DNA from 4 places in the Ferrovibrio sp. GW821-FHT12B10 genome. Region 4 is predicted to be linked to each of the others. Evidence: predicted binding sites of a transcription regulator. Region 4 holds the regulator's gene; each other region holds the start of a gene.
What was found. Region 4 encodes PhoB, which activates phosphate uptake and scavenging genes when phosphate is short. Its sites were predicted from a motif close to TNTCATAAAACTGTCA; they were not measured.
Positions count from the first base shown of each region.

Region 1 (4,208 bases), 1.4 Mb from region 4:
AGGGCGGCCAGATGATAGGGCGAGCGTGCCCGGCGAAGGATCGATCGGCTGCTCCAGATCGAGCGGATTTCCCGGCTGGCCCACCACGATCAGGTCGGCATAGGCGGCATGCATCTGGATAACGTCGTCCATTTCGCCCATCGCCTCGCGCCACTCAATGGCAATGCCATGACGCTGGCTGGCCGCGTCGACCAGATGCCGGATTTTATCTGACCGCTCCTTCTGAAGTGTCTTCTGCCATTGCTGGATCTTGCCGGCCATTCCAAGGCCCATCACGTCGACAGGCATATAGGGGATGTTATCAACGTGGAGCGCCGTCAGATGTGCGCCATGCGCAATCGCCAGCTTGGCGGCGATGTCCAGACGGCCCGCCGCATATTGCGCATTGTCGGCATATACCAGGATATCCTTGAAGGCCATTCTCTATTCCTCTCGCTCCGGAACATCATCAGGTGACGCCAGGCACCCTCACGCATTTCCGGGCACACGTCTTTGATCCGTATCAAAATTGAAAAGCCATAAACGGCCAGGCCGGCCGGAAGCCGACTTTTGATCTATTTCAATGCGCCGGCCGGCAATGCCCCGCATGGTCCCCGCCTCACTGAGCCAGGAGAGCGACATGCGCTACAGCGACATTCTGCTGCATCTTTCTGATGACGCGAGGAGTGCAGAGAAGACCAAATTCGCGTTGGCTTTGGCTAGGCGCTTCAAAGCCAGTGTCACGGCGCTCTACACCATGCCATTCCCGGCCCAGCTCTATTACATGAGCGAATATGTTCCGGTTGAATTCTATCAACAGAAAAGTGACGAAGCGGAAGCCGTCGCTACCCGGACGAAAGCGACATTCGAGAAAGCTGCGGGCGATGCCGATGTCCCTGCTGCCTGGGTCAAAAGCGATCAGGCACCCGTCATCGCGCTGCCACCACTAGGGCGAACCTGCGACATTGTGATTGTCAGTCAGACAAATCCGGATGCCTCGAGCCTCGCATCACCCAATGCAGATCTGGTGCTCAGCGACCTCCTGCTCGACCTGGGCCGGCCTGTCCTGGCCATTCCCTATGTCGGTCAGTATCCAGTGCAGGCAAAAACCGTTGTGGTGGCGTGGAACGGCAGTCGGGAGGCCGCGCGTGCGGTGCATGATGCCTTGCCGCTGTTGCAGGATGCCAAATCCGTCGTCGTTTTCAGCATCAACCCCACAGCGGATGTTTCCGCATCAGCTGCGTCGCTGGTCCAGCACCTGATCCACCACGGCATTCCGGCCAAGGCAAAGCAGACCGTCGCGAAGGACATCAACGACGGTGAGGCCTTGCTCTCTGTATTGGCTGATGTCGGGGCGGACCTGCTGGTGATGGGTGTCTATGGACACAGCAGGGTCCGTGAAATGGTGCTGGGCGGCGTTTCGAAAAGCATCCTGGACAGCATGACCGTGCCCGTTCTGCTTTCCAACTAGTGGGGGACTGGCGCAGGCAGCTCGCATGCGGACCGGCCTCTCGTTAAACCTGAGAGGCCCGGTTCGATACCAACAACCAATCAGCTTTTGCCTTCCGCCACCAGCCGCGTTTGCCTCGGGCTTGCCGCGCCCCTGCTCTTCCGACATCGTCTTTCTCAATCGCAACCCCAACGGTGGCTGCGACGATGCATGCTGGCTGCAGGTAACCGCATATCCACCTACACATGGCACGGCGCGAGGGGCACCTTAGACCGGTCACAGAACCTTGCGTTTTCGTGGGGTATTAAGGTCTTGGCCCGGCTGTCATCTGGGTGTAATTAAACTGTAATAATGCGACTTTGTCCCGAGGTATATGTAATAAATGGCTGTTTTCCGCGATCCGGACCCCGACCCTGATTCGTCTGCGCTGGACGCTGGCGCGCCCCCCGCTCACCTGTCGCGCCATATCCGGGGGGCTGCGCGATGAACCCTGCCAACACACCGGGCGCGACTGAACTGCTTCTCAATCTGGCCGCCGGCGTGGCGCTCCTGCTCTGGGGCGTGCGCATGGTGCGCACCGGCATGACGCGCGCCTTCGGCGCCTCGCTCCGCCGCTATCTCGGCAGCGCCATGCGCAACCGCTTCCAGGCCTTCCTCGCCGGCATCGGCGTGACCGCGCTGCTGCAGTCGAGCACCGCGACGGCGATGATCGTGTCGTCCTTCGCCGGCCGCGGTCTGATCGTCGGTGGCGCGGCGATTGCCGTGCTGCTCGGCGCCGGCATCGGCACATCCATCACCGCGCAGTATCTCTCGCTTGACTTGCACTGGCTCGGGCCGCTCTGCCTGGTCTTCGGTGTCATCGGTTTCCTCTCCAGCGAAGGCGGCATGCCGCGCCATGGCGGACGCCTGCTGATCGGCCTCGGCCTGATGCTGCTCTCCCTGGAAATGATCATCGGCGCCTCTGCGCCCCTGCGTGACTCGCCCGGTCTCGCCATCGTGATGTCGCCGCTGGAACGCGAACCGATCCTGGCCATCCTGCTGTTTGCCGTGATCACCTGGATCAGCCATGCCAGCCTGGCCACCGTGCTGCTGGCCGCCGCCATGGCCAAGGCCGGCACCATCGATGCGGGCCTGGCCATCGCACTGGTCGTTGGCGCCAATCTCGGCACCGCGATCTCGCCGCTGCTGGCGTCTTCCGGCGAACCGCCGGCGGCGCGCCGCGCCCAGCTCGCCAACCTGATCACCCGCGTGATCGCCTGCGTCGCCGTGCTACCCTTCATCGCCAGGATGCCGGACTGGCTCAGCGTCTTTGGCGCCGATCCGTCGCGCATGGCGGTGAATGCCCATACCGCCTTCAACATCGCCATCGCGCTGGTCTTCCTGCCGCTGACCACACCGCTGGACAAGCTGGCCCGTCGCATCATGCCGGATATTCCCACGGCCGACGATGCCGCCAAGCCGCGCTACCTCGATCACTCCGCGCTCGACTCGCCCACCGTGGCGCTGGCCGGCGCGGCGCGCGAGACGCTGCGGCTCAGCGATGCGGTGGCGCGCATGCTGGACGACACCATGACGGTGTTCGCCCAGGATGACGCCAAGCTGAAGAAGGCCGTGGAACAGGCCGATGATGCGGTCGACGGCCTGTACGAGGCCATCAAGCTCTATCTGACCGAACTGTCGAAGCACGAGATGGATGAAGCCGAAAGCCGGCGTTATGTCGCCGTGCTGACCTTCACCACCAATCTGGAGCATATCGGCGACATCATCGACAAGAACCTGATGGACCTGGCCCAGAAGAAGATCAAGAACAAGCTGACCTTCTCGAAGGAAGGCCTGGCCGAACTGACCAGCTTCCATCATCGCGTCGCCGCCAACCTGCAGATGGCCTGCAACCTGTTCATGTCAGGCGATGTGAAGGTGGCGCGCCAGCTGCTCAAGGAAAAGGCCGACCTGCGCGAAGCCGAACAGCTGGCAGCCGAGAACCATTACCAGCGCATTCGCGACGGCCGGTCTGAAAGCATCGAGACCAGCGCCATCCATCTCGATCTGATCCGCGACCTCAAGCGCATCAACAGCCATCTGACCGCTGTCGCCTATCCGATCCTGGAACAGAATGGCGAACTCTCGGCAACCCGTCTGCGCGCCGAGGAGCGGCTGGACCGCAGCTCCACCCATGGTGCCGAAACTGCCGCCAAGGCCACCGGCAAGACCAGCCTGGCCTGATCCACATCCCCGCCGGCCGCGGCGGGGATGGCATCACTTGCACATGGCTTTCAGAAGGCGCGACTTCTCGCTGCCGCAGGCCACCACATGCATGGCCTGGGTATTATTGGCAAAGCCGTTATGCGCCCCCAACGGATGCGAGAACAGTCCCGGCAACCCCAGGCCCGGATTGTCCACGACAATGTTCGACACCAGCTTGGCATCCGGCAGCCGGTTCAGATATTCCTCCGAATCCAGGCGATAGGTCAGAAGATCGTTGGGATCGGAGAAGGCGTAGATCATCACGGTCTTCGGGACCTCGAATTCGTCGGCCTGCAGCAGGGCGCGAGCCGGGTCTTTCACCTCCTGCAGTTCAGTCTGCTTCTGCACCAGCACCGCTTCGCTCGCGGTGGCGGTTGTAACCTTCTCCATGATGCGCTCGCCGAGGTCCTGCTGTTCCGTGCGTAGCCGTTCGCGCTGACGCTCCACAGGTCCGCTGCGCTGGGGATTCCGCTCCAGCCGCTCGACCTGCGCCTGTTTGGTCTGGAGACTGCGTTCCAGCGATTGCAGATCGCGC
Region 1 is NZ_JBXAQT010000001.1:1,594,334-1,598,541, forward strand. It holds gene AC1RRT_RS08080 (universal stress protein) at 1-420, opposite strand, end outside; gene AC1RRT_RS08085 (universal stress protein) at 620-1,450, shown strand; gene AC1RRT_RS08090 (Na/Pi cotransporter family protein) at 1,913-3,652, shown strand; gene AC1RRT_RS08095 (hypothetical protein) at 3,686-4,208, opposite strand, start outside.
Region 1: AC1RRT_RS08090 (Na/Pi cotransporter family protein) is a predicted target of PhoB. The motif match lies at 1,763-1,778, and genes of this name have one in related genera.

Region 2 (4,208 bases), 2.4 Mb from region 4:
AGGGCCGGGGTCGCTCTGGCGACGCCGGCGATCTGCGGGCCATCGAACAGCGCCTGCGCGGTGTTGCGGAACAGATCGGCGCCAGGCAGCAGCGGCATCGGGAAGGACGACAGGTCCTGGATGTTATGCGAGGCGGCGATGATGGCCAGATAGATCGGGAAGGCGACGATCAGCGCCGCCAGGATCAGGGTGGTGTGGCCGACGGCGTCGGCGATCGGGCGGCGCTCGATCATCAGTAATGCACCTTGCGCTCGATGTAACGGAACTGCACCACGGTCAGCGCGATCACGATGCCCATCAGGATCACTGACTGCGCGGCCGAACCGCCCAGGTCCTGCGCTTCAAAGCCGTCATACCAGACCTTGTAGACCAGGATTTCGGTTGCCTTGGCCGGGCCGCCGCGGGTCAGCGAGTGGATGATGCCGAAGGTCTCGAAGAAGGCATAGACCACGTTGACGACGATCAGGAAGAACAGGGTCGGCGACAGCAGCGGGAAGATGATGGTCCAGAAGCGGCGGATCGGGCTGGCGCCATCAATGGCCGAGGCTTCGATCAGCGACTTCGGAATCGCCTGCAGGCCGGCGAGGAAGAACAGGAAGTTGTAGGAAATCTGCTTCCAGGTGGCGGCGACCACCACGACGGCCATCGCCTGATCGCCATCGAGCAGGAAGTTCCAGTCGTAGCCGACCAGGGTGAAGAGATAGGCCAGCACGCCCTGGCCCGGCATGAAGACGAAGTTCCACAGCGCGCCGGCAACGGCAGGCGCCACGGCATAGGGCCAGATCAGCACGGTCTTGTAGAAGGTGGCGCCGCGAATGACGCGATCCGCCATGGTGGCCAACAGCAGGGAGATGCTGAGGCCCAGCGTGGTGACCAGCACGCTGAACAGCGCGGTCACCTTGAAGGAGTGCAGATAGTACTCGTCCTCGAACAGGGCAGCGAAATTCTCGAGCCCGACGAACTTGCTGCTGATGCCGAAGGCATCTTCGCGCAGCACCGACTGCACGACTGCCTGACTCGCGGGCCAGAAAAAGAAGATCACCGTGATGGCGATCTGCGGCGCGATCAGCAGATACGGCAGGAATTTGTTATGAAAGACGACTCGTTTTTCCATGGGCGCCATAAGGAAAGCCCGCGCCTTTTAAAGTCAAGGCGCGGGCTCCCTTTACCTCAAAAGGATATTAACGCTTGTTGTCGCGCTCGAACTGGCGGAGCAGGCGGTTGCCGCGCTCCACCGCCGTATCAAGCGCTTCCTTCGGCGACTTCTTGTTCGACCAGACGGCTTCCAGCTCCTCGTCCATCACGTCGCGGATCTGGACGAAGTTGCCCAGGCGCAGACCCTTGGAGTTTTCCGTCGCCGGGTTCAGCAGCATCTGCTGCACCGAGGTGTCGGTACCCGGGTTGGCGGCGTAGAAGCCCTGGGCCTTGGTGGCTTCATAGGCCATCGGGGTGATCGGCAGATAGCCGGTTGCCTTGTGCCAGGCGACCTGGGCCTCGGTCGAGGACAGATAGTCGAAGAACTGGGCTACGCCCTTGTATTCCTCAGCCTTGTGCTTGGACAGAACCCAGAGCGAAGCGCCGCCGATGATGGAGTTCTGCGGCGCGCCCTTCACGTCGGAGTAGTAGGGCAGCATCGCCGTGCCCCAGGCGAACTTGGCGGCCTTGAAGGTCGCATAGCCGCCCGAGCTTTCCATGGTGATCGCGCATTCGCCCGACAGGAACTTCGGGTTCGGGATGTTGGCGCGGCCGTTGTAGGCGAACAGGCCTTCGTTCATCCAGGTCTTCAGCTGGGTGATATGGCGGACATGCAGCGGGCTGTTGAACTGCAGCTCGGTGTCAAGGCCGGCCATGCCATTCTGCTTGGACGCGAAGGGCACGTTATGCAGCGCCGAGAAATTCTCGAGCTGAATCCAGGTCTGCCAGTTCGACTGCATCGGGCAGGCGATGCCGGCGGCCTTCAGCTTCTTCAGCACGCCGTCCATGTCCTGCCAGGTGCGCGGCGGCTTGTTCGGGTCAAGGCCGGCCTTGGTGAAGGCGTCCTTGTTGTAATACATGATCGGGGTCGAGGAATTGAACGGGAAGGACAGCATCTTGCCGTCTGGCGTGCTGTAATAACCCGTCACCGTGTTGATGTAGGTGGTCGGGTCGAACTTGTAGCCGTTTTCCTGCATCAGCTGGTAGACCGGCTTGATCGCCGGACCCGAGGCCATCATGGTGCCGGTGCCGACTTCGAACACCTGCACGATATGCGGGCCCTTGCCGGCGCGGAACGCAGCCATCGAGGCCGTGAGGGTTTCAGGGTAGCTGCCCTTGTTGGTGGCGATGACGCGATACTTGTCCTGGCCCTTGTTGAAGCCTTCGGCCACTTCGTTGACGCGCTCGCCCAGGGCGCCGGTCATCGCGTGCCACCACTGCAGCTCGATGCGGTTGGCCTGCGCCATGGCGCCGGTGGCGCCCATGGCCACGGCAGTACCGGCGAGCAGCGCAAAAGCGGCGCGCGCGAGTTTCCCTGTCGATTTCATTGTTCAGTCTCCAGTGTTAAAGAAATCCGCCCTGAGTCGGGTGGCCGACTTTTTTTATGGTTCCTACGATGACGATCGCACGTAAGATTTGTTACGGTTATATGACAAGGGGCGGCCGTTGACCAAGCCTTATTCTGCGCCTGTGGAAATCGAATCCGACCGGTTGAGGGTCGGCGCGCAGAGCTTCCCCTTCCTGGTCAAGCGTGACGCAAGGGCCCGCCGCATGCTGCTGCGGGTCATGCCGCGGGACGGTTCGGTGGTCCTGGTGCTGCCGACTCGGGCCAGCCTGAAATCCGGACAAAGATTCGTGACCGAGCAGGTGGCCTGGATTCTGGCCCGGCAGGAAGAGCGTCCGGCGACGCAGCCCTGGGAGGACGGGGCGACTCTGCCGCTTTATGGTGCACCGCACATTATTAGGCACCGCCCGGCCGGCCGTGGTGGGGTTTGGCTGGAGAGCGGGGAAATCCATGTCACTGGCCAGGCCGAGCACCTGCCGCGCCGCCTGCGCGACTGGCTGAAGCGCCGGGCCCGCGAGGAATTCGGCCTGCTGGCCCGCGAGATGGCTGGCGGCATCGGCGTATCGGTCAGCCGCGTCACCGTGCGCGACACCCAGAGTCGTTGGGGCAGCTGTTCGGCGCATGGCAACCTGTCCTTCTCCTGGCGGCTGATGCTGGCTCCGCCCACCGTCGGCCGCTATCTGGTCGCCCATGAAGTGGCGCATCTGCGCCATATGGACCACAGCACCGCTTTCTGGTCGCTCTGCGCGCAGCTGCTGGGCGGCGAGGCCGAACTGCGCACCGCCCGCGGCTGGCTGCGTCGGCACGGCTCCACTCTGCATCTGCACGGCTGAAGGATGGCGGCATGAAAATCTCCGGGCGCGCGCTGCCCCGTGATTCCGCCGCCCTGGTGATCCTGCTCGGTTGCGCCACCGCGCTCGGGCCGCTCAGCACCGACATGTATCTGCCTTCGCTGCCGGCGCTGGCCGCGCTGTACGGCACCGATGCGGCCGCGGTGCAGCTAACTCTCAGTGCTTTTCTCGCGGGCTTCGCCGTCACCCAGCTCATCTATGGCCCCGTTTCGGACCGCTTCGGCCGGCGGCCGGTGATGCTGTTCGGCATTGGGCTCTACACGCTGGCCTCCATCGGCTGCGCCTTCGCCGGCAGCATCGAATGGCTGATCGCCTGGCGCTTCCTGCAGGCGCTGGGCGCCTGTGCTGGCGTGGTGCTCGGCCGCGCCATCGCGCGCGATCTTTTCGAAGGCGCCGCGGCGGCGCGCGCGCTGTCGATGATGGCGATGGTGTTGGGGCTGACGCCGGCGGTGGCGCCAATCCTGGGCGGCTATCTGCATGCCGGTCTGGGCTGGCAGGCGAATTTCATCGCCATGGCCCTGATCGGCTGCCTGCTCGGCACCTGCGTGCTGGTGTTCCTGCCGGAAAGCAACCAGCACCGCAATCCGCTGGCCACCCGCATCGGCCCGATGCTGCGCAACTTCGCCACGCTAGCGCGGCATCCCGGCTTTCGCGGCTATGTGCTCTGCGTCTCCTTTTCCTATGGCGGCATGTTCGCCTTCATCTCCGGATCATCATTCACGCTGCGCACGGTGTTTGACATCGGCGAGACGACATTTGGCTATTGCTTCTCGCTGATCGTCTTTGGCTATCTCTGCGGCGGCTTCATCGGCGCGCGG
Region 2 is NZ_JBXAQT010000001.1:637,504-641,711, reverse strand. It holds gene ugpE (sn-glycerol-3-phosphate ABC transporter permease UgpE) at 1-233, opposite strand, end outside; gene ugpA (sn-glycerol-3-phosphate ABC transporter permease UgpA) at 233-1,114, opposite strand; gene ugpB (sn-glycerol-3-phosphate ABC transporter substrate-binding protein UgpB) at 1,182-2,522, opposite strand; gene AC1RRT_RS03330 (M48 family metallopeptidase) at 2,641-3,372, shown strand; gene AC1RRT_RS03325 (multidrug effflux MFS transporter) at 3,384-4,208, shown strand, end outside.
Region 2: ugpB (sn-glycerol-3-phosphate ABC transporter substrate-binding protein UgpB) is a predicted target of PhoB. The motif match lies at 2,614-2,629, and genes of this name have one in related genera.

Region 3 (4,208 bases), 490 kb from region 4:
AGCGCCAATCACCTGAACACGCCGGCCATCGTGAAGGATGAGGTGGCGGCCTGGATCAAGGGCGTGGCGGCACAGTAGAAAGACGCCGCCGGCCGCTGTATATGGGCGGATCCCGGGCCTCCGGCCTGCTCACCCCTGTATGCTCGCATGTCGGTTCCCGCCCAGCGCCTGCCCTCAGTCGTGATTCTGGTCGCCATGTCGGCGCTGGGACCGATGGCCATGAATATCTTCATGCCTTCGATGCCTGGTCTGGCCCGCCAGTTCGGCGTCGATTACGGCCTGGTGCAGCTGACCCTGACCTTCTACCTGATCGGCCTGGGCGCAGCGCAGCTGGTCTATGGGCCGCTTAGCGACCGCTACGGCCGCCGTCCGGTCCTGCTCTGGGGGTTGGGGCTTTATTGCCTGGGCAGCATCGCCTGCGTCGTGGCGCCGTCGATCACGCTGCTGATGCTAGGGCGCGCCCTGCAGGCCATCGGCGGCTGCGCCGGCCTGGTACTGGGCCGCGCCATCATCCGCGACCTGTACGACCGTGAGCGGTCGGCCGCCATGATCGGGTATGTCACCATGGCGATGACCCTGGCGCCCATGCTGGCGCCGGCCCTGGGTGGATATCTCGATACGATGGCGGGCTGGCGCACAAGTTTCGCCGCTTGCAGCATCGCCGGCCTGGCGGTATTTGCCTGGGTACTGCGCACCTTGCCGGAAACGCTGAGCCAGCGCGGTGAAGGCGAGGGTGTGATGACCCTGCTGCGCGGCTACGCGGAATTGCTGCGCTCGCCGGTCTTCTGCGGTTATGTGCTGCAGCTGGCCTTTACCTCAGGTGTCTTCTTCTCCTTCATCGCCGGTGCGCCCTTCGTGGTGGTGACGGTGATGGGCTTGCCGCCCTCTGATTACGGCTTGTGGTTCATCGTCGTATCCAGCGGCTACCTGATCGGCAATTTCCTCACCGGCCGGTTTTCCGTCCGCTTCGGTATCAACCGCATGCTGGCGGCCGGCGCCGCGTTTGCCATGACCGGCATTACCGCCCTGGCCCTGACCAGCTGGCTGGGGCCACTCAGCCTGCCCGGCATCTTCGTGCCGATGATGGTGGTGGCGATGTCGAACGGCCTGACCCTGCCGAATGCTACGGCCGGTGCGATCTCGATCAATCCGCGTACGGCGGGCGCCGCCGCCGGCCTTTCAGGGGCGGTGCAGATGCTGACCGGCGCCGGCATGGCACTGCTGGTGGGCTACGGCCAGGACCACGATCCGAGCCAGTATCCGATGATCTGGGGCATGCTCGGCTGCGGCAGTTTGTCTGTCTTAAGCTTTCTGATCGCTTCAAAATCCCGCGCCAGCCGCCCCTGAACGGCAAGTCTGTCCACAGGGGGTGGTCACAAACCCGCGTGGTTTGCGGCTCCGATTCGTGCCGGTTCTCGAAACCCCGCATGGCTAGCGGATTTTTTGCATTACCCGATGGGCAAAACCACGGGGTGATGCTATGCAGGATTCGGGAATCAACCCCCGATTCGTTCAAAAACAACATCTGACTCATCAATTCCGAGGAGAGAGACCATGGCTAAGGCAGCCGCCACCAAGACGGTTACCGTGACTGCGAAGCAGATCGCTTCCACGCTGGCCGAGAAGCATGAGCTGCAGAAGAAGCTGACCCTCGCCCTGTTCGAGGACTTCTTTGCTGCCATCACCAAGTCGCTGAAGAAGGGCGAACGCGTCCGCATGGGCGATATCGGTATCCTGCAGGTCCGCAAGCGCGCCGCTCGCATCGGCCGCAATCCGCAGACCGGTGAGCCGATCAAGATCAAGGCTTCCAAGAAGGTCGCCTTCCGCGCCTCCAAGGTGCTGAAGGAAGCCGTCTGATCCTTTCGTTCTAGGATCAAGCTTCAAGGGCCTGCCTCGCGGCAGGCCCTTTTTCTTTGCGCAGTCGCGGCTGCGGTTGTCATCGAACCGTCATGCGGGTCATCGAAAATTCACGGGACTTCAGCGAGTCCGCGATTCATCTTCCCGGCCAACGCATTGCCAGATCTGGTGATTCGTTCAGCAGGTGACCGATGAATATGGCGCTCTTTCCGGCCCGTTACCGCACCATATGGATATCCGACATCCATCTGGGCACGCGCGGCTGCAAGGCCGATCTGCTGCTGGAATTTCTCAAACATACTGAATCCGATACGCTGTATCTGGTCGGCGATATCGTTGATGGCTGGCGGCTCAAGCGGTCCTGGTACTGGAATCAGAGCCATAACGATGTGGTGCAGAAGTTGCTGCGCAAGGCGCGCAAGGGCACCGACGTCATTTATGTGCCGGGCAACCATGACGAGGCGCTGCGCGATTTCATCGACGCCACCGGCCTGCAGTTCGGCGGCATTACCGTGCAGATGGAGGCGATCCACCAGACCGCCGATGGCCGCCGCCTGCTGGTGACCCATGGCGACCATTTCGACGGCATCGTCACCTGCGCCAAATGGTTGGCGCTGCTGGGTGACGCGGCCTACGGCTTCGCGCTGGACCTAAATACCTGGTTCAATCATATCCGCCGTCGCATGGGCCTGCCCTACTGGTCGCTTTCGGCTTACCTGAAGCACAAGGTCAAGAACGCGGTCGAGTTTATCTCCGACTACGAGCAGGCGATCGCCGAGGAAGCGCGCCGCCGGCATGTCGACGGGGTGGTCTGCGGGCATATCCACCACGCGGAGATCCGCGAGATCGACGGCATCCTGTACTGCAATGATGGCGACTGGGTGGAGAGCTGCACAGCCCTGGTCGAGCATGCCGATGGCCGGCTGGAAATCCTGCGCTGGGCCGAATTGCGCGAGACCATGGAGAGTTTCCTGGCTGCCGGCGGGCTGGACAGCCTGGAGCCGGCCCTGGCCGAGATGCCGGGAAATGATCTGCTTCCGGAGGATGTTGTGATACCCGCGCGGGTTTCGCAGCCGGCAACGGTGGATTGATCGGCCCTACACGGTGACGTGTATACCCCGAGTCGCGGCTGCCGGGGCCTGTGACAACTCTGGGCATCGGCAAATTTGCTTGGTATTCTCGGGGCATGGGAGTGCTTTCATCATTGCTTGGGGCGATCGGCCTTGGCGGTAAGCAAGAGGCCGTGAATCTGCGCCAGACCGCGTCTGGAATGCGCATGGGCGATGTTGTGGTCGGAACCGGCGCAAAGGCCGAACAGGGCAAGATGGTCTCGGTCCATTACGCCGGTTGGATCTGGGAGAACAACAAGCCGACCCGGATGTTCGACAGTTCCTACAAGCGTGGCCAGCCCTTCGAGTTCGCGCTCGGCCAGGGCAAGGTGATCAAGGGCTGGGACGAAGGTGTCAACTATATGAAGGTCGGCGGCAAGCGTGCACTGATCATCCCGCCTTACCTGGCCTATGGCGCGCGCGGTAACGGCCGCATCATTCCGCCCAACGCCACGCTGTTCTTCGAAATCGAACTGGTCAACGTCCGCTGAGGCGGGCCATGCCATGCTGTCGCCGCATTCACGCGGCAGCGTCTCCGTCTTAAACCTTCAGGAGCTGTCCGTAATGCTGTTGTCCCGCCGCGCTTTTGCCGCTGCCGCCATCCTGTCCGCCGGCCTTGCCATCGCCCTGCCGGCCAAGAATGCAGCCTGGGCCCAGGAAAAGACCACGTCGTCCGGCTTGCGGTATACCGATGTGAAGGTTGGCGCCGGCGCCACCGCTATGCCGGGGCAGACTGCTATCGTGCATTACACCGGCTGGCTCTATATCGCCGGAGAGAAGGGCCGCAAGTTCGACAGCTCGCGCGACCGCAGCCAGCCTTTCGCCTTTCCGGTCGGCGGTGGCCGGGTGATCAAGGGCTGGGATGAAGGCGTGGCCGGCATGAAGGTGGGCGGTCAGCGCACCCTGATCATTCCGCCCAACCTGGCCTATGGCGCGCAGGGCGCTGGCGGCGGCGCGATCCCGCCGAATGCCACGTTGATCTTCGATGTCGAGCTGGTCGACCTCAAGTAAGGCCGCTTACGTCAGGCCTTCAACGCGCACGCGGGGCCAGCGCGCCGGCCATTTTTTTGATGCGACCCGCGTGCGGTATTCCTGAATTTTGCTCTGGCCGTGCGGTGTCGGCCTGACGCGGCCGGCCAGCAGGTCTTCCACCCCATGTGGCGCCAGCAGATGCAGACTGCCATCCGGCTCCAGGCGAATGGCGACGGTGGTTGGCGTTTCCAGCCAGTGGCCGATGGCATG
Region 3 is NZ_JBXAQT010000001.1:2,534,597-2,538,804, forward strand. It holds gene AC1RRT_RS12830 (alpha/beta hydrolase) at 1-78, shown strand, start outside; gene AC1RRT_RS12835 (multidrug effflux MFS transporter) at 148-1,347, shown strand; gene AC1RRT_RS12840 (HU family DNA-binding protein) at 1,555-1,857, shown strand; gene AC1RRT_RS12845 (UDP-2,3-diacylglucosamine diphosphatase) at 2,049-2,948, shown strand; gene AC1RRT_RS12850 (FKBP-type peptidyl-prolyl cis-trans isomerase) at 3,101-3,457, shown strand; gene AC1RRT_RS12855 (FKBP-type peptidyl-prolyl cis-trans isomerase) at 3,531-3,977, shown strand; gene AC1RRT_RS12860 (nucleotidyltransferase family protein) at 3,984-4,208, opposite strand, start outside.
Region 3: AC1RRT_RS12845 (UDP-2,3-diacylglucosamine diphosphatase) is a predicted target of PhoB. The motif match lies at 1,935-1,950, and genes of this name have one in related genera.

Region 4 (4,208 bases):
TCCAGGCCGGCCGAGGCGCACCAGCCGCGCAGTTCGGCATCAGAGAAGCCGAGGCGCCGGTGGGCATGACGTGCGCGCAGATCTTCCAGGTCATGCGGCGCGAAATCGATGACGATCAGCCGGCCGCCGGGTTTCAGCACCCGCACGGCTTCCTGGATCGCCTTTTGTGGTTCGTCGGCGAAATGCAGCACCTGATGGATCACTGCAGCATCGACGCTGCCGCTGTCGAGTGGCAGGGCATACATGTCGGCCTGCCGCACCTGACAATGCTTGATGCCGGCCCGTTCCAGATTGGCGCGCGCGATGCTCAGCATGTCGCGGCTGAGATCGACGCCCAGGCCACGCTTCACATGCGGGCTGAGGATTTCCAGCAGGCGCCCGGTACCGGTGCCGATGTCCAGCAGATCGTCAACCGGCGCACCCTGCCCCAGCAGCCGCAACACGGCTGCCTCCACCTGTTCCTCGTCCACATGCAGCGACCGGATCGCCGACCACTGGGCGGCGTTGTCGCGGAAATAGCGTTCGGCGGTTTCGGCGCGGGTGCGCTTCACCGCCGTCAGACGCTCGGCATCGCGCGCCAGCGTCGCGTCGTTGCGTGGCAGCAGGCTGCTGACCGCGCGCACCAACGGCGCGCCGGACAGGCGATCGCCAACGCGATAGAATGCCCAGGTGCCTTCGGGCACCCGCTCGAGCAGCCCCGCTTCGCAGAGCAGCTTGAGATGGCGGGAGACGCGGGGCTGGCTCTGCCCCAGGATCTGGGTGAGTTCGCTGACCGTGAGTTCGCCCTGGGCACAGAGCGCCAGCAGCCGCAGACGCGTCGGCTCGGCCGCAGCCCGCAGGGCGGCCATCAGGGTATCGAGGGTCAAGCTTGAGTCAGTCATGGGTCAAACATAAACATATCTTTATGTATTTGTATAGGGCCAAAAACGGGTCAAAAAAGAATCATCGCCATACAATCATCGTCAGGCTATGGTTCGGCCGCGTTCCCGCCATATTCAGACGTCAAAAAAACTATTCCCTTCCGCCTCTTAGCCGGGATTCCCCATGCTTTCAGCCTTGCTTTCCCGCCGTTTTCTCATGGTCGCCACCGCGGCCGGCCTCCTGCTCGGCCTCCAGGCCATTTCTGCTGCGCCCGCCCGGGCCGCAGCGCCTGACCAATTCATCCGCGAAGTCGGCGGCGACACTCTCAAGGCGCTGGGTGACCGCTCGCTAACCACTGAAAAGCGCGAAGGCCTTGTCCGCACTCTTATGACCTCGCATCTCGATCTGGATGCCGTCGGCCAGTTCTGCCTTGGCCGCTACAATCGTGGCCTGACCGATGTCCAGAAGCAGGAATACAACAGCCTCTTCCTGGATTATCTGGTGAAGGTCTATTCGCAGCTGCTGTCGCAGTATAACGGCGAGACATTGGATGTGCGCGACGGCGTGAAGGCGGCCGGCAGCGAGCAGGTGGTGGAATCGCAGATCAACCGCCAGAACGGTCCGCCGATCCGCGTTGAATGGAAGACGCATGAGAAGGACGGCAAGCCGCTGGTCACCGATGTGGTGGTGGAAGGCGTGTCGATGGCCTTCACCCAGCGCCAGCAGTTCGAATCCGTGATCCAGAATAATGGCGGCAAGGTCGAAGCCCTGTTCGCTGCGATGAAGAAGCAGATCGCCGGCCGCCGCTAAAGCGCAGCGCCAGACATAAAAAAGCCGGCCATCTTACGATGGCCGGCTTTTTCTTTGTCCCGATAATGACGGGTCAGGCCATAGCGGCGGCGGAGGTCAGCTCCAGCGCATAGCCAGCCGACCGCACCGTGCGGATCACATCCATCTCGCCATTGCCGTTCAACGCCTTGCGCAGGCGACGGATATGGACGTCCACCGTACGCTGCTCGACATAGATGTCGCGGCCCCAGACCGCATCCAGCAACTGGTCGCGCGATAACACACGGCCCGGATGCTCGAGGAAATAGCGCAGCAGGCGGAATTCGGTCGGACCCAGATGCACATCGCGGCCATTGCGAGTGACCTTGTGGGTAGCGATATCCATCACCAGGCCGCCATAGGTCAGCACCTCTTCCGCCAGCGCCGGCCGGATGCGGCGTAGCACCGCGCGGATGCGGGCCAGCAGCTCACCGGGGCTGAAGGGCTTGGCGATATAGTCGTCTGCGCCGGCATCCAGGCCGCGCACGCGATCGGCTTCCTCGCCGCGCGCCGTCAGCATGATGATCGGCACGTTGCGGGCGTTTGGATCGCGGCGCAACTGGCGGCAGACTTCAAGGCCCGACAGGCGCGGCAGCATCCAGTCGAGCAGGATCAGGTCCGGCATATGCTCGGCCACCTTCAACAGGGCCTGCTCGCCGTCCATCGCCTCGTCGACCGTGTAGTTTTCCTTTTCCAGGTTGTAACGCAGCAGCGCCAGCAGCGCCGCTTCGTCCTCGATCACGAGGACCCGCGGTTTGATCGCGACGTTCATCGCTGGCCTCCCGGCGCATTCACAACCGCATAGGCGGTATCGTCGCCTTTCGGACGGTCTTCCTTCTGCATCTCGCCGGTCACCGTGTAGTGGATCAGCTCAGCGATGTTCGTCGCGTGATCGCCGATGCGCTCGATGTTCTTGGCGATGAACAGCAGATGCGTGCTGCTGGTGATGGAGCGCGGATCCTCCATCATATAGGTCAGCAACTCGCGGAACAGGCTGGTATACAGCTCGTCCACCTCTTCATCGCGGGCCCAGACCGCATCGGCCTTGGCGGCATCGGCGGTGATATAGGCATCCAGCGTGTCCTTGATCAGGGCCTGGACCAGGGCAGCCATGCGCGGAATGGCATGCACCGGCCGCACCAGCGGCGCCTGGTTCAGCGCCACTGCGCGCTTGGCGACATTCTTGGCGTAGTCGCCGATGCGCTCGATCTCGGACGAGATGCGCAGCGCCGAGACGATGACGCGCAGGTCGTTGGCCAGCGGCTGGCGGCGCGCCAGTAGCTCGATGGCGAAATCGTCGACCTGGTTGCGCAGGACGTCGATCTTGGTGTCGCTCTTCACCACTTCCGAGGCCAGGTTGCTGTCGCGCTTCACGATCGCCTCGACGGCGGCGGAAAGCTGCGATTCCGCCAGGCCACCCATCTGCACGATGAGGGTCGACAGCTTTTTCAGCTCGTCGTCGTATTTCTGGACAATATGTTGCGGCATTTTCTTATGTCCTCACTCTGCTCAGCCGAAGCGACCGGTGATGTACCCCTGGGTCCGCTCGTCCTTGGGGTTGGTGAAAATCACCCTGGTATCATCCGTCTCGACCAGGTTACCCAGATGGAAGAAGGCGGTCCGCTGCGAGACGCGGGCGGCCTGCTGCATCGAATGGGTGACGATGACGATGGTATACTGCTCGCGCAGTTCATCCATCAGTTCCTCGATATGAGCGGTGGCGATCGGATCCAGCGCCGAGCAGGGCTCGTCCATCAGGATCACTTCCGGCGCCACGGCGATAGCGCGGGCGATGCACAAGCGCTGCTGCTGCCCGCCAGACAGGCTGGTGCCCGATTCCTGCAGCCGGCTGCCGACTTCCTTCCACAGGCCCGCCTGCTTCAGCGAGGTCTCGACGATATGGTCAAGATGGTCGCTGCTTTCGGCAAGACCGTGAATGCGGGGCCCATAAGCGACATTCTCGTAGATCGACTTCGGGAACGGGTTCGGCTTCTGGAACACCATGCCGACCCGGGCGCGCAGCTGCACGACATCGACCTGGCTGTCGTAGATGTTCAGCGCATCAAGGCGGATATCGCCGACCACACGGCAATCGCGGATCGTGTCGTTCATCCGGTTCAGGCAGCGCAGGAAGGTCGACTTGCCACAGCCCGACGGGCCGATCAGCGCGGTAACCGCGCGCGCCGGGATATGCAGGTCGACATCGCGCAAAGCCTGCTTCTCGCCATAGTAGACGCCGACTTTCTGGGTCACCATCTTGATTTCGATCTCGGACTGGCGGAGATCGACACCGCTACCATTCTGCATGAAAAGTCCTTATGGCTCCGAAAGGGGAATAACGCACAGACACGATCACCAGCGACGTTCAAACCGCTTGCGCAGCAGGATCGCCGCCAGGTTCATCACCAGCAGGAAGACCAGCAACACAATGATGGCAGCCGAGGTTTTCTCGACGAAGCCACGCTCGGAACTGTCAGCCCACATGAAAATCTGCACCGGCAGCACCGTGGCGGCATCGA
Region 4 is NZ_JBXAQT010000001.1:3,024,133-3,028,340, reverse strand. It holds gene AC1RRT_RS15215 (ArsR/SmtB family transcription factor) at 1-881, opposite strand, end outside; gene AC1RRT_RS15210 (MlaC/ttg2D family ABC transporter substrate-binding protein) at 1,078-1,671, shown strand; gene phoB (phosphate regulon transcriptional regulator PhoB) at 1,745-2,461, opposite strand; gene phoU (phosphate signaling complex protein PhoU) at 2,458-3,177, opposite strand; gene pstB (phosphate ABC transporter ATP-binding protein PstB) at 3,199-3,945, opposite strand; gene pstA (phosphate ABC transporter permease PstA) at 4,042-4,208, opposite strand, start outside.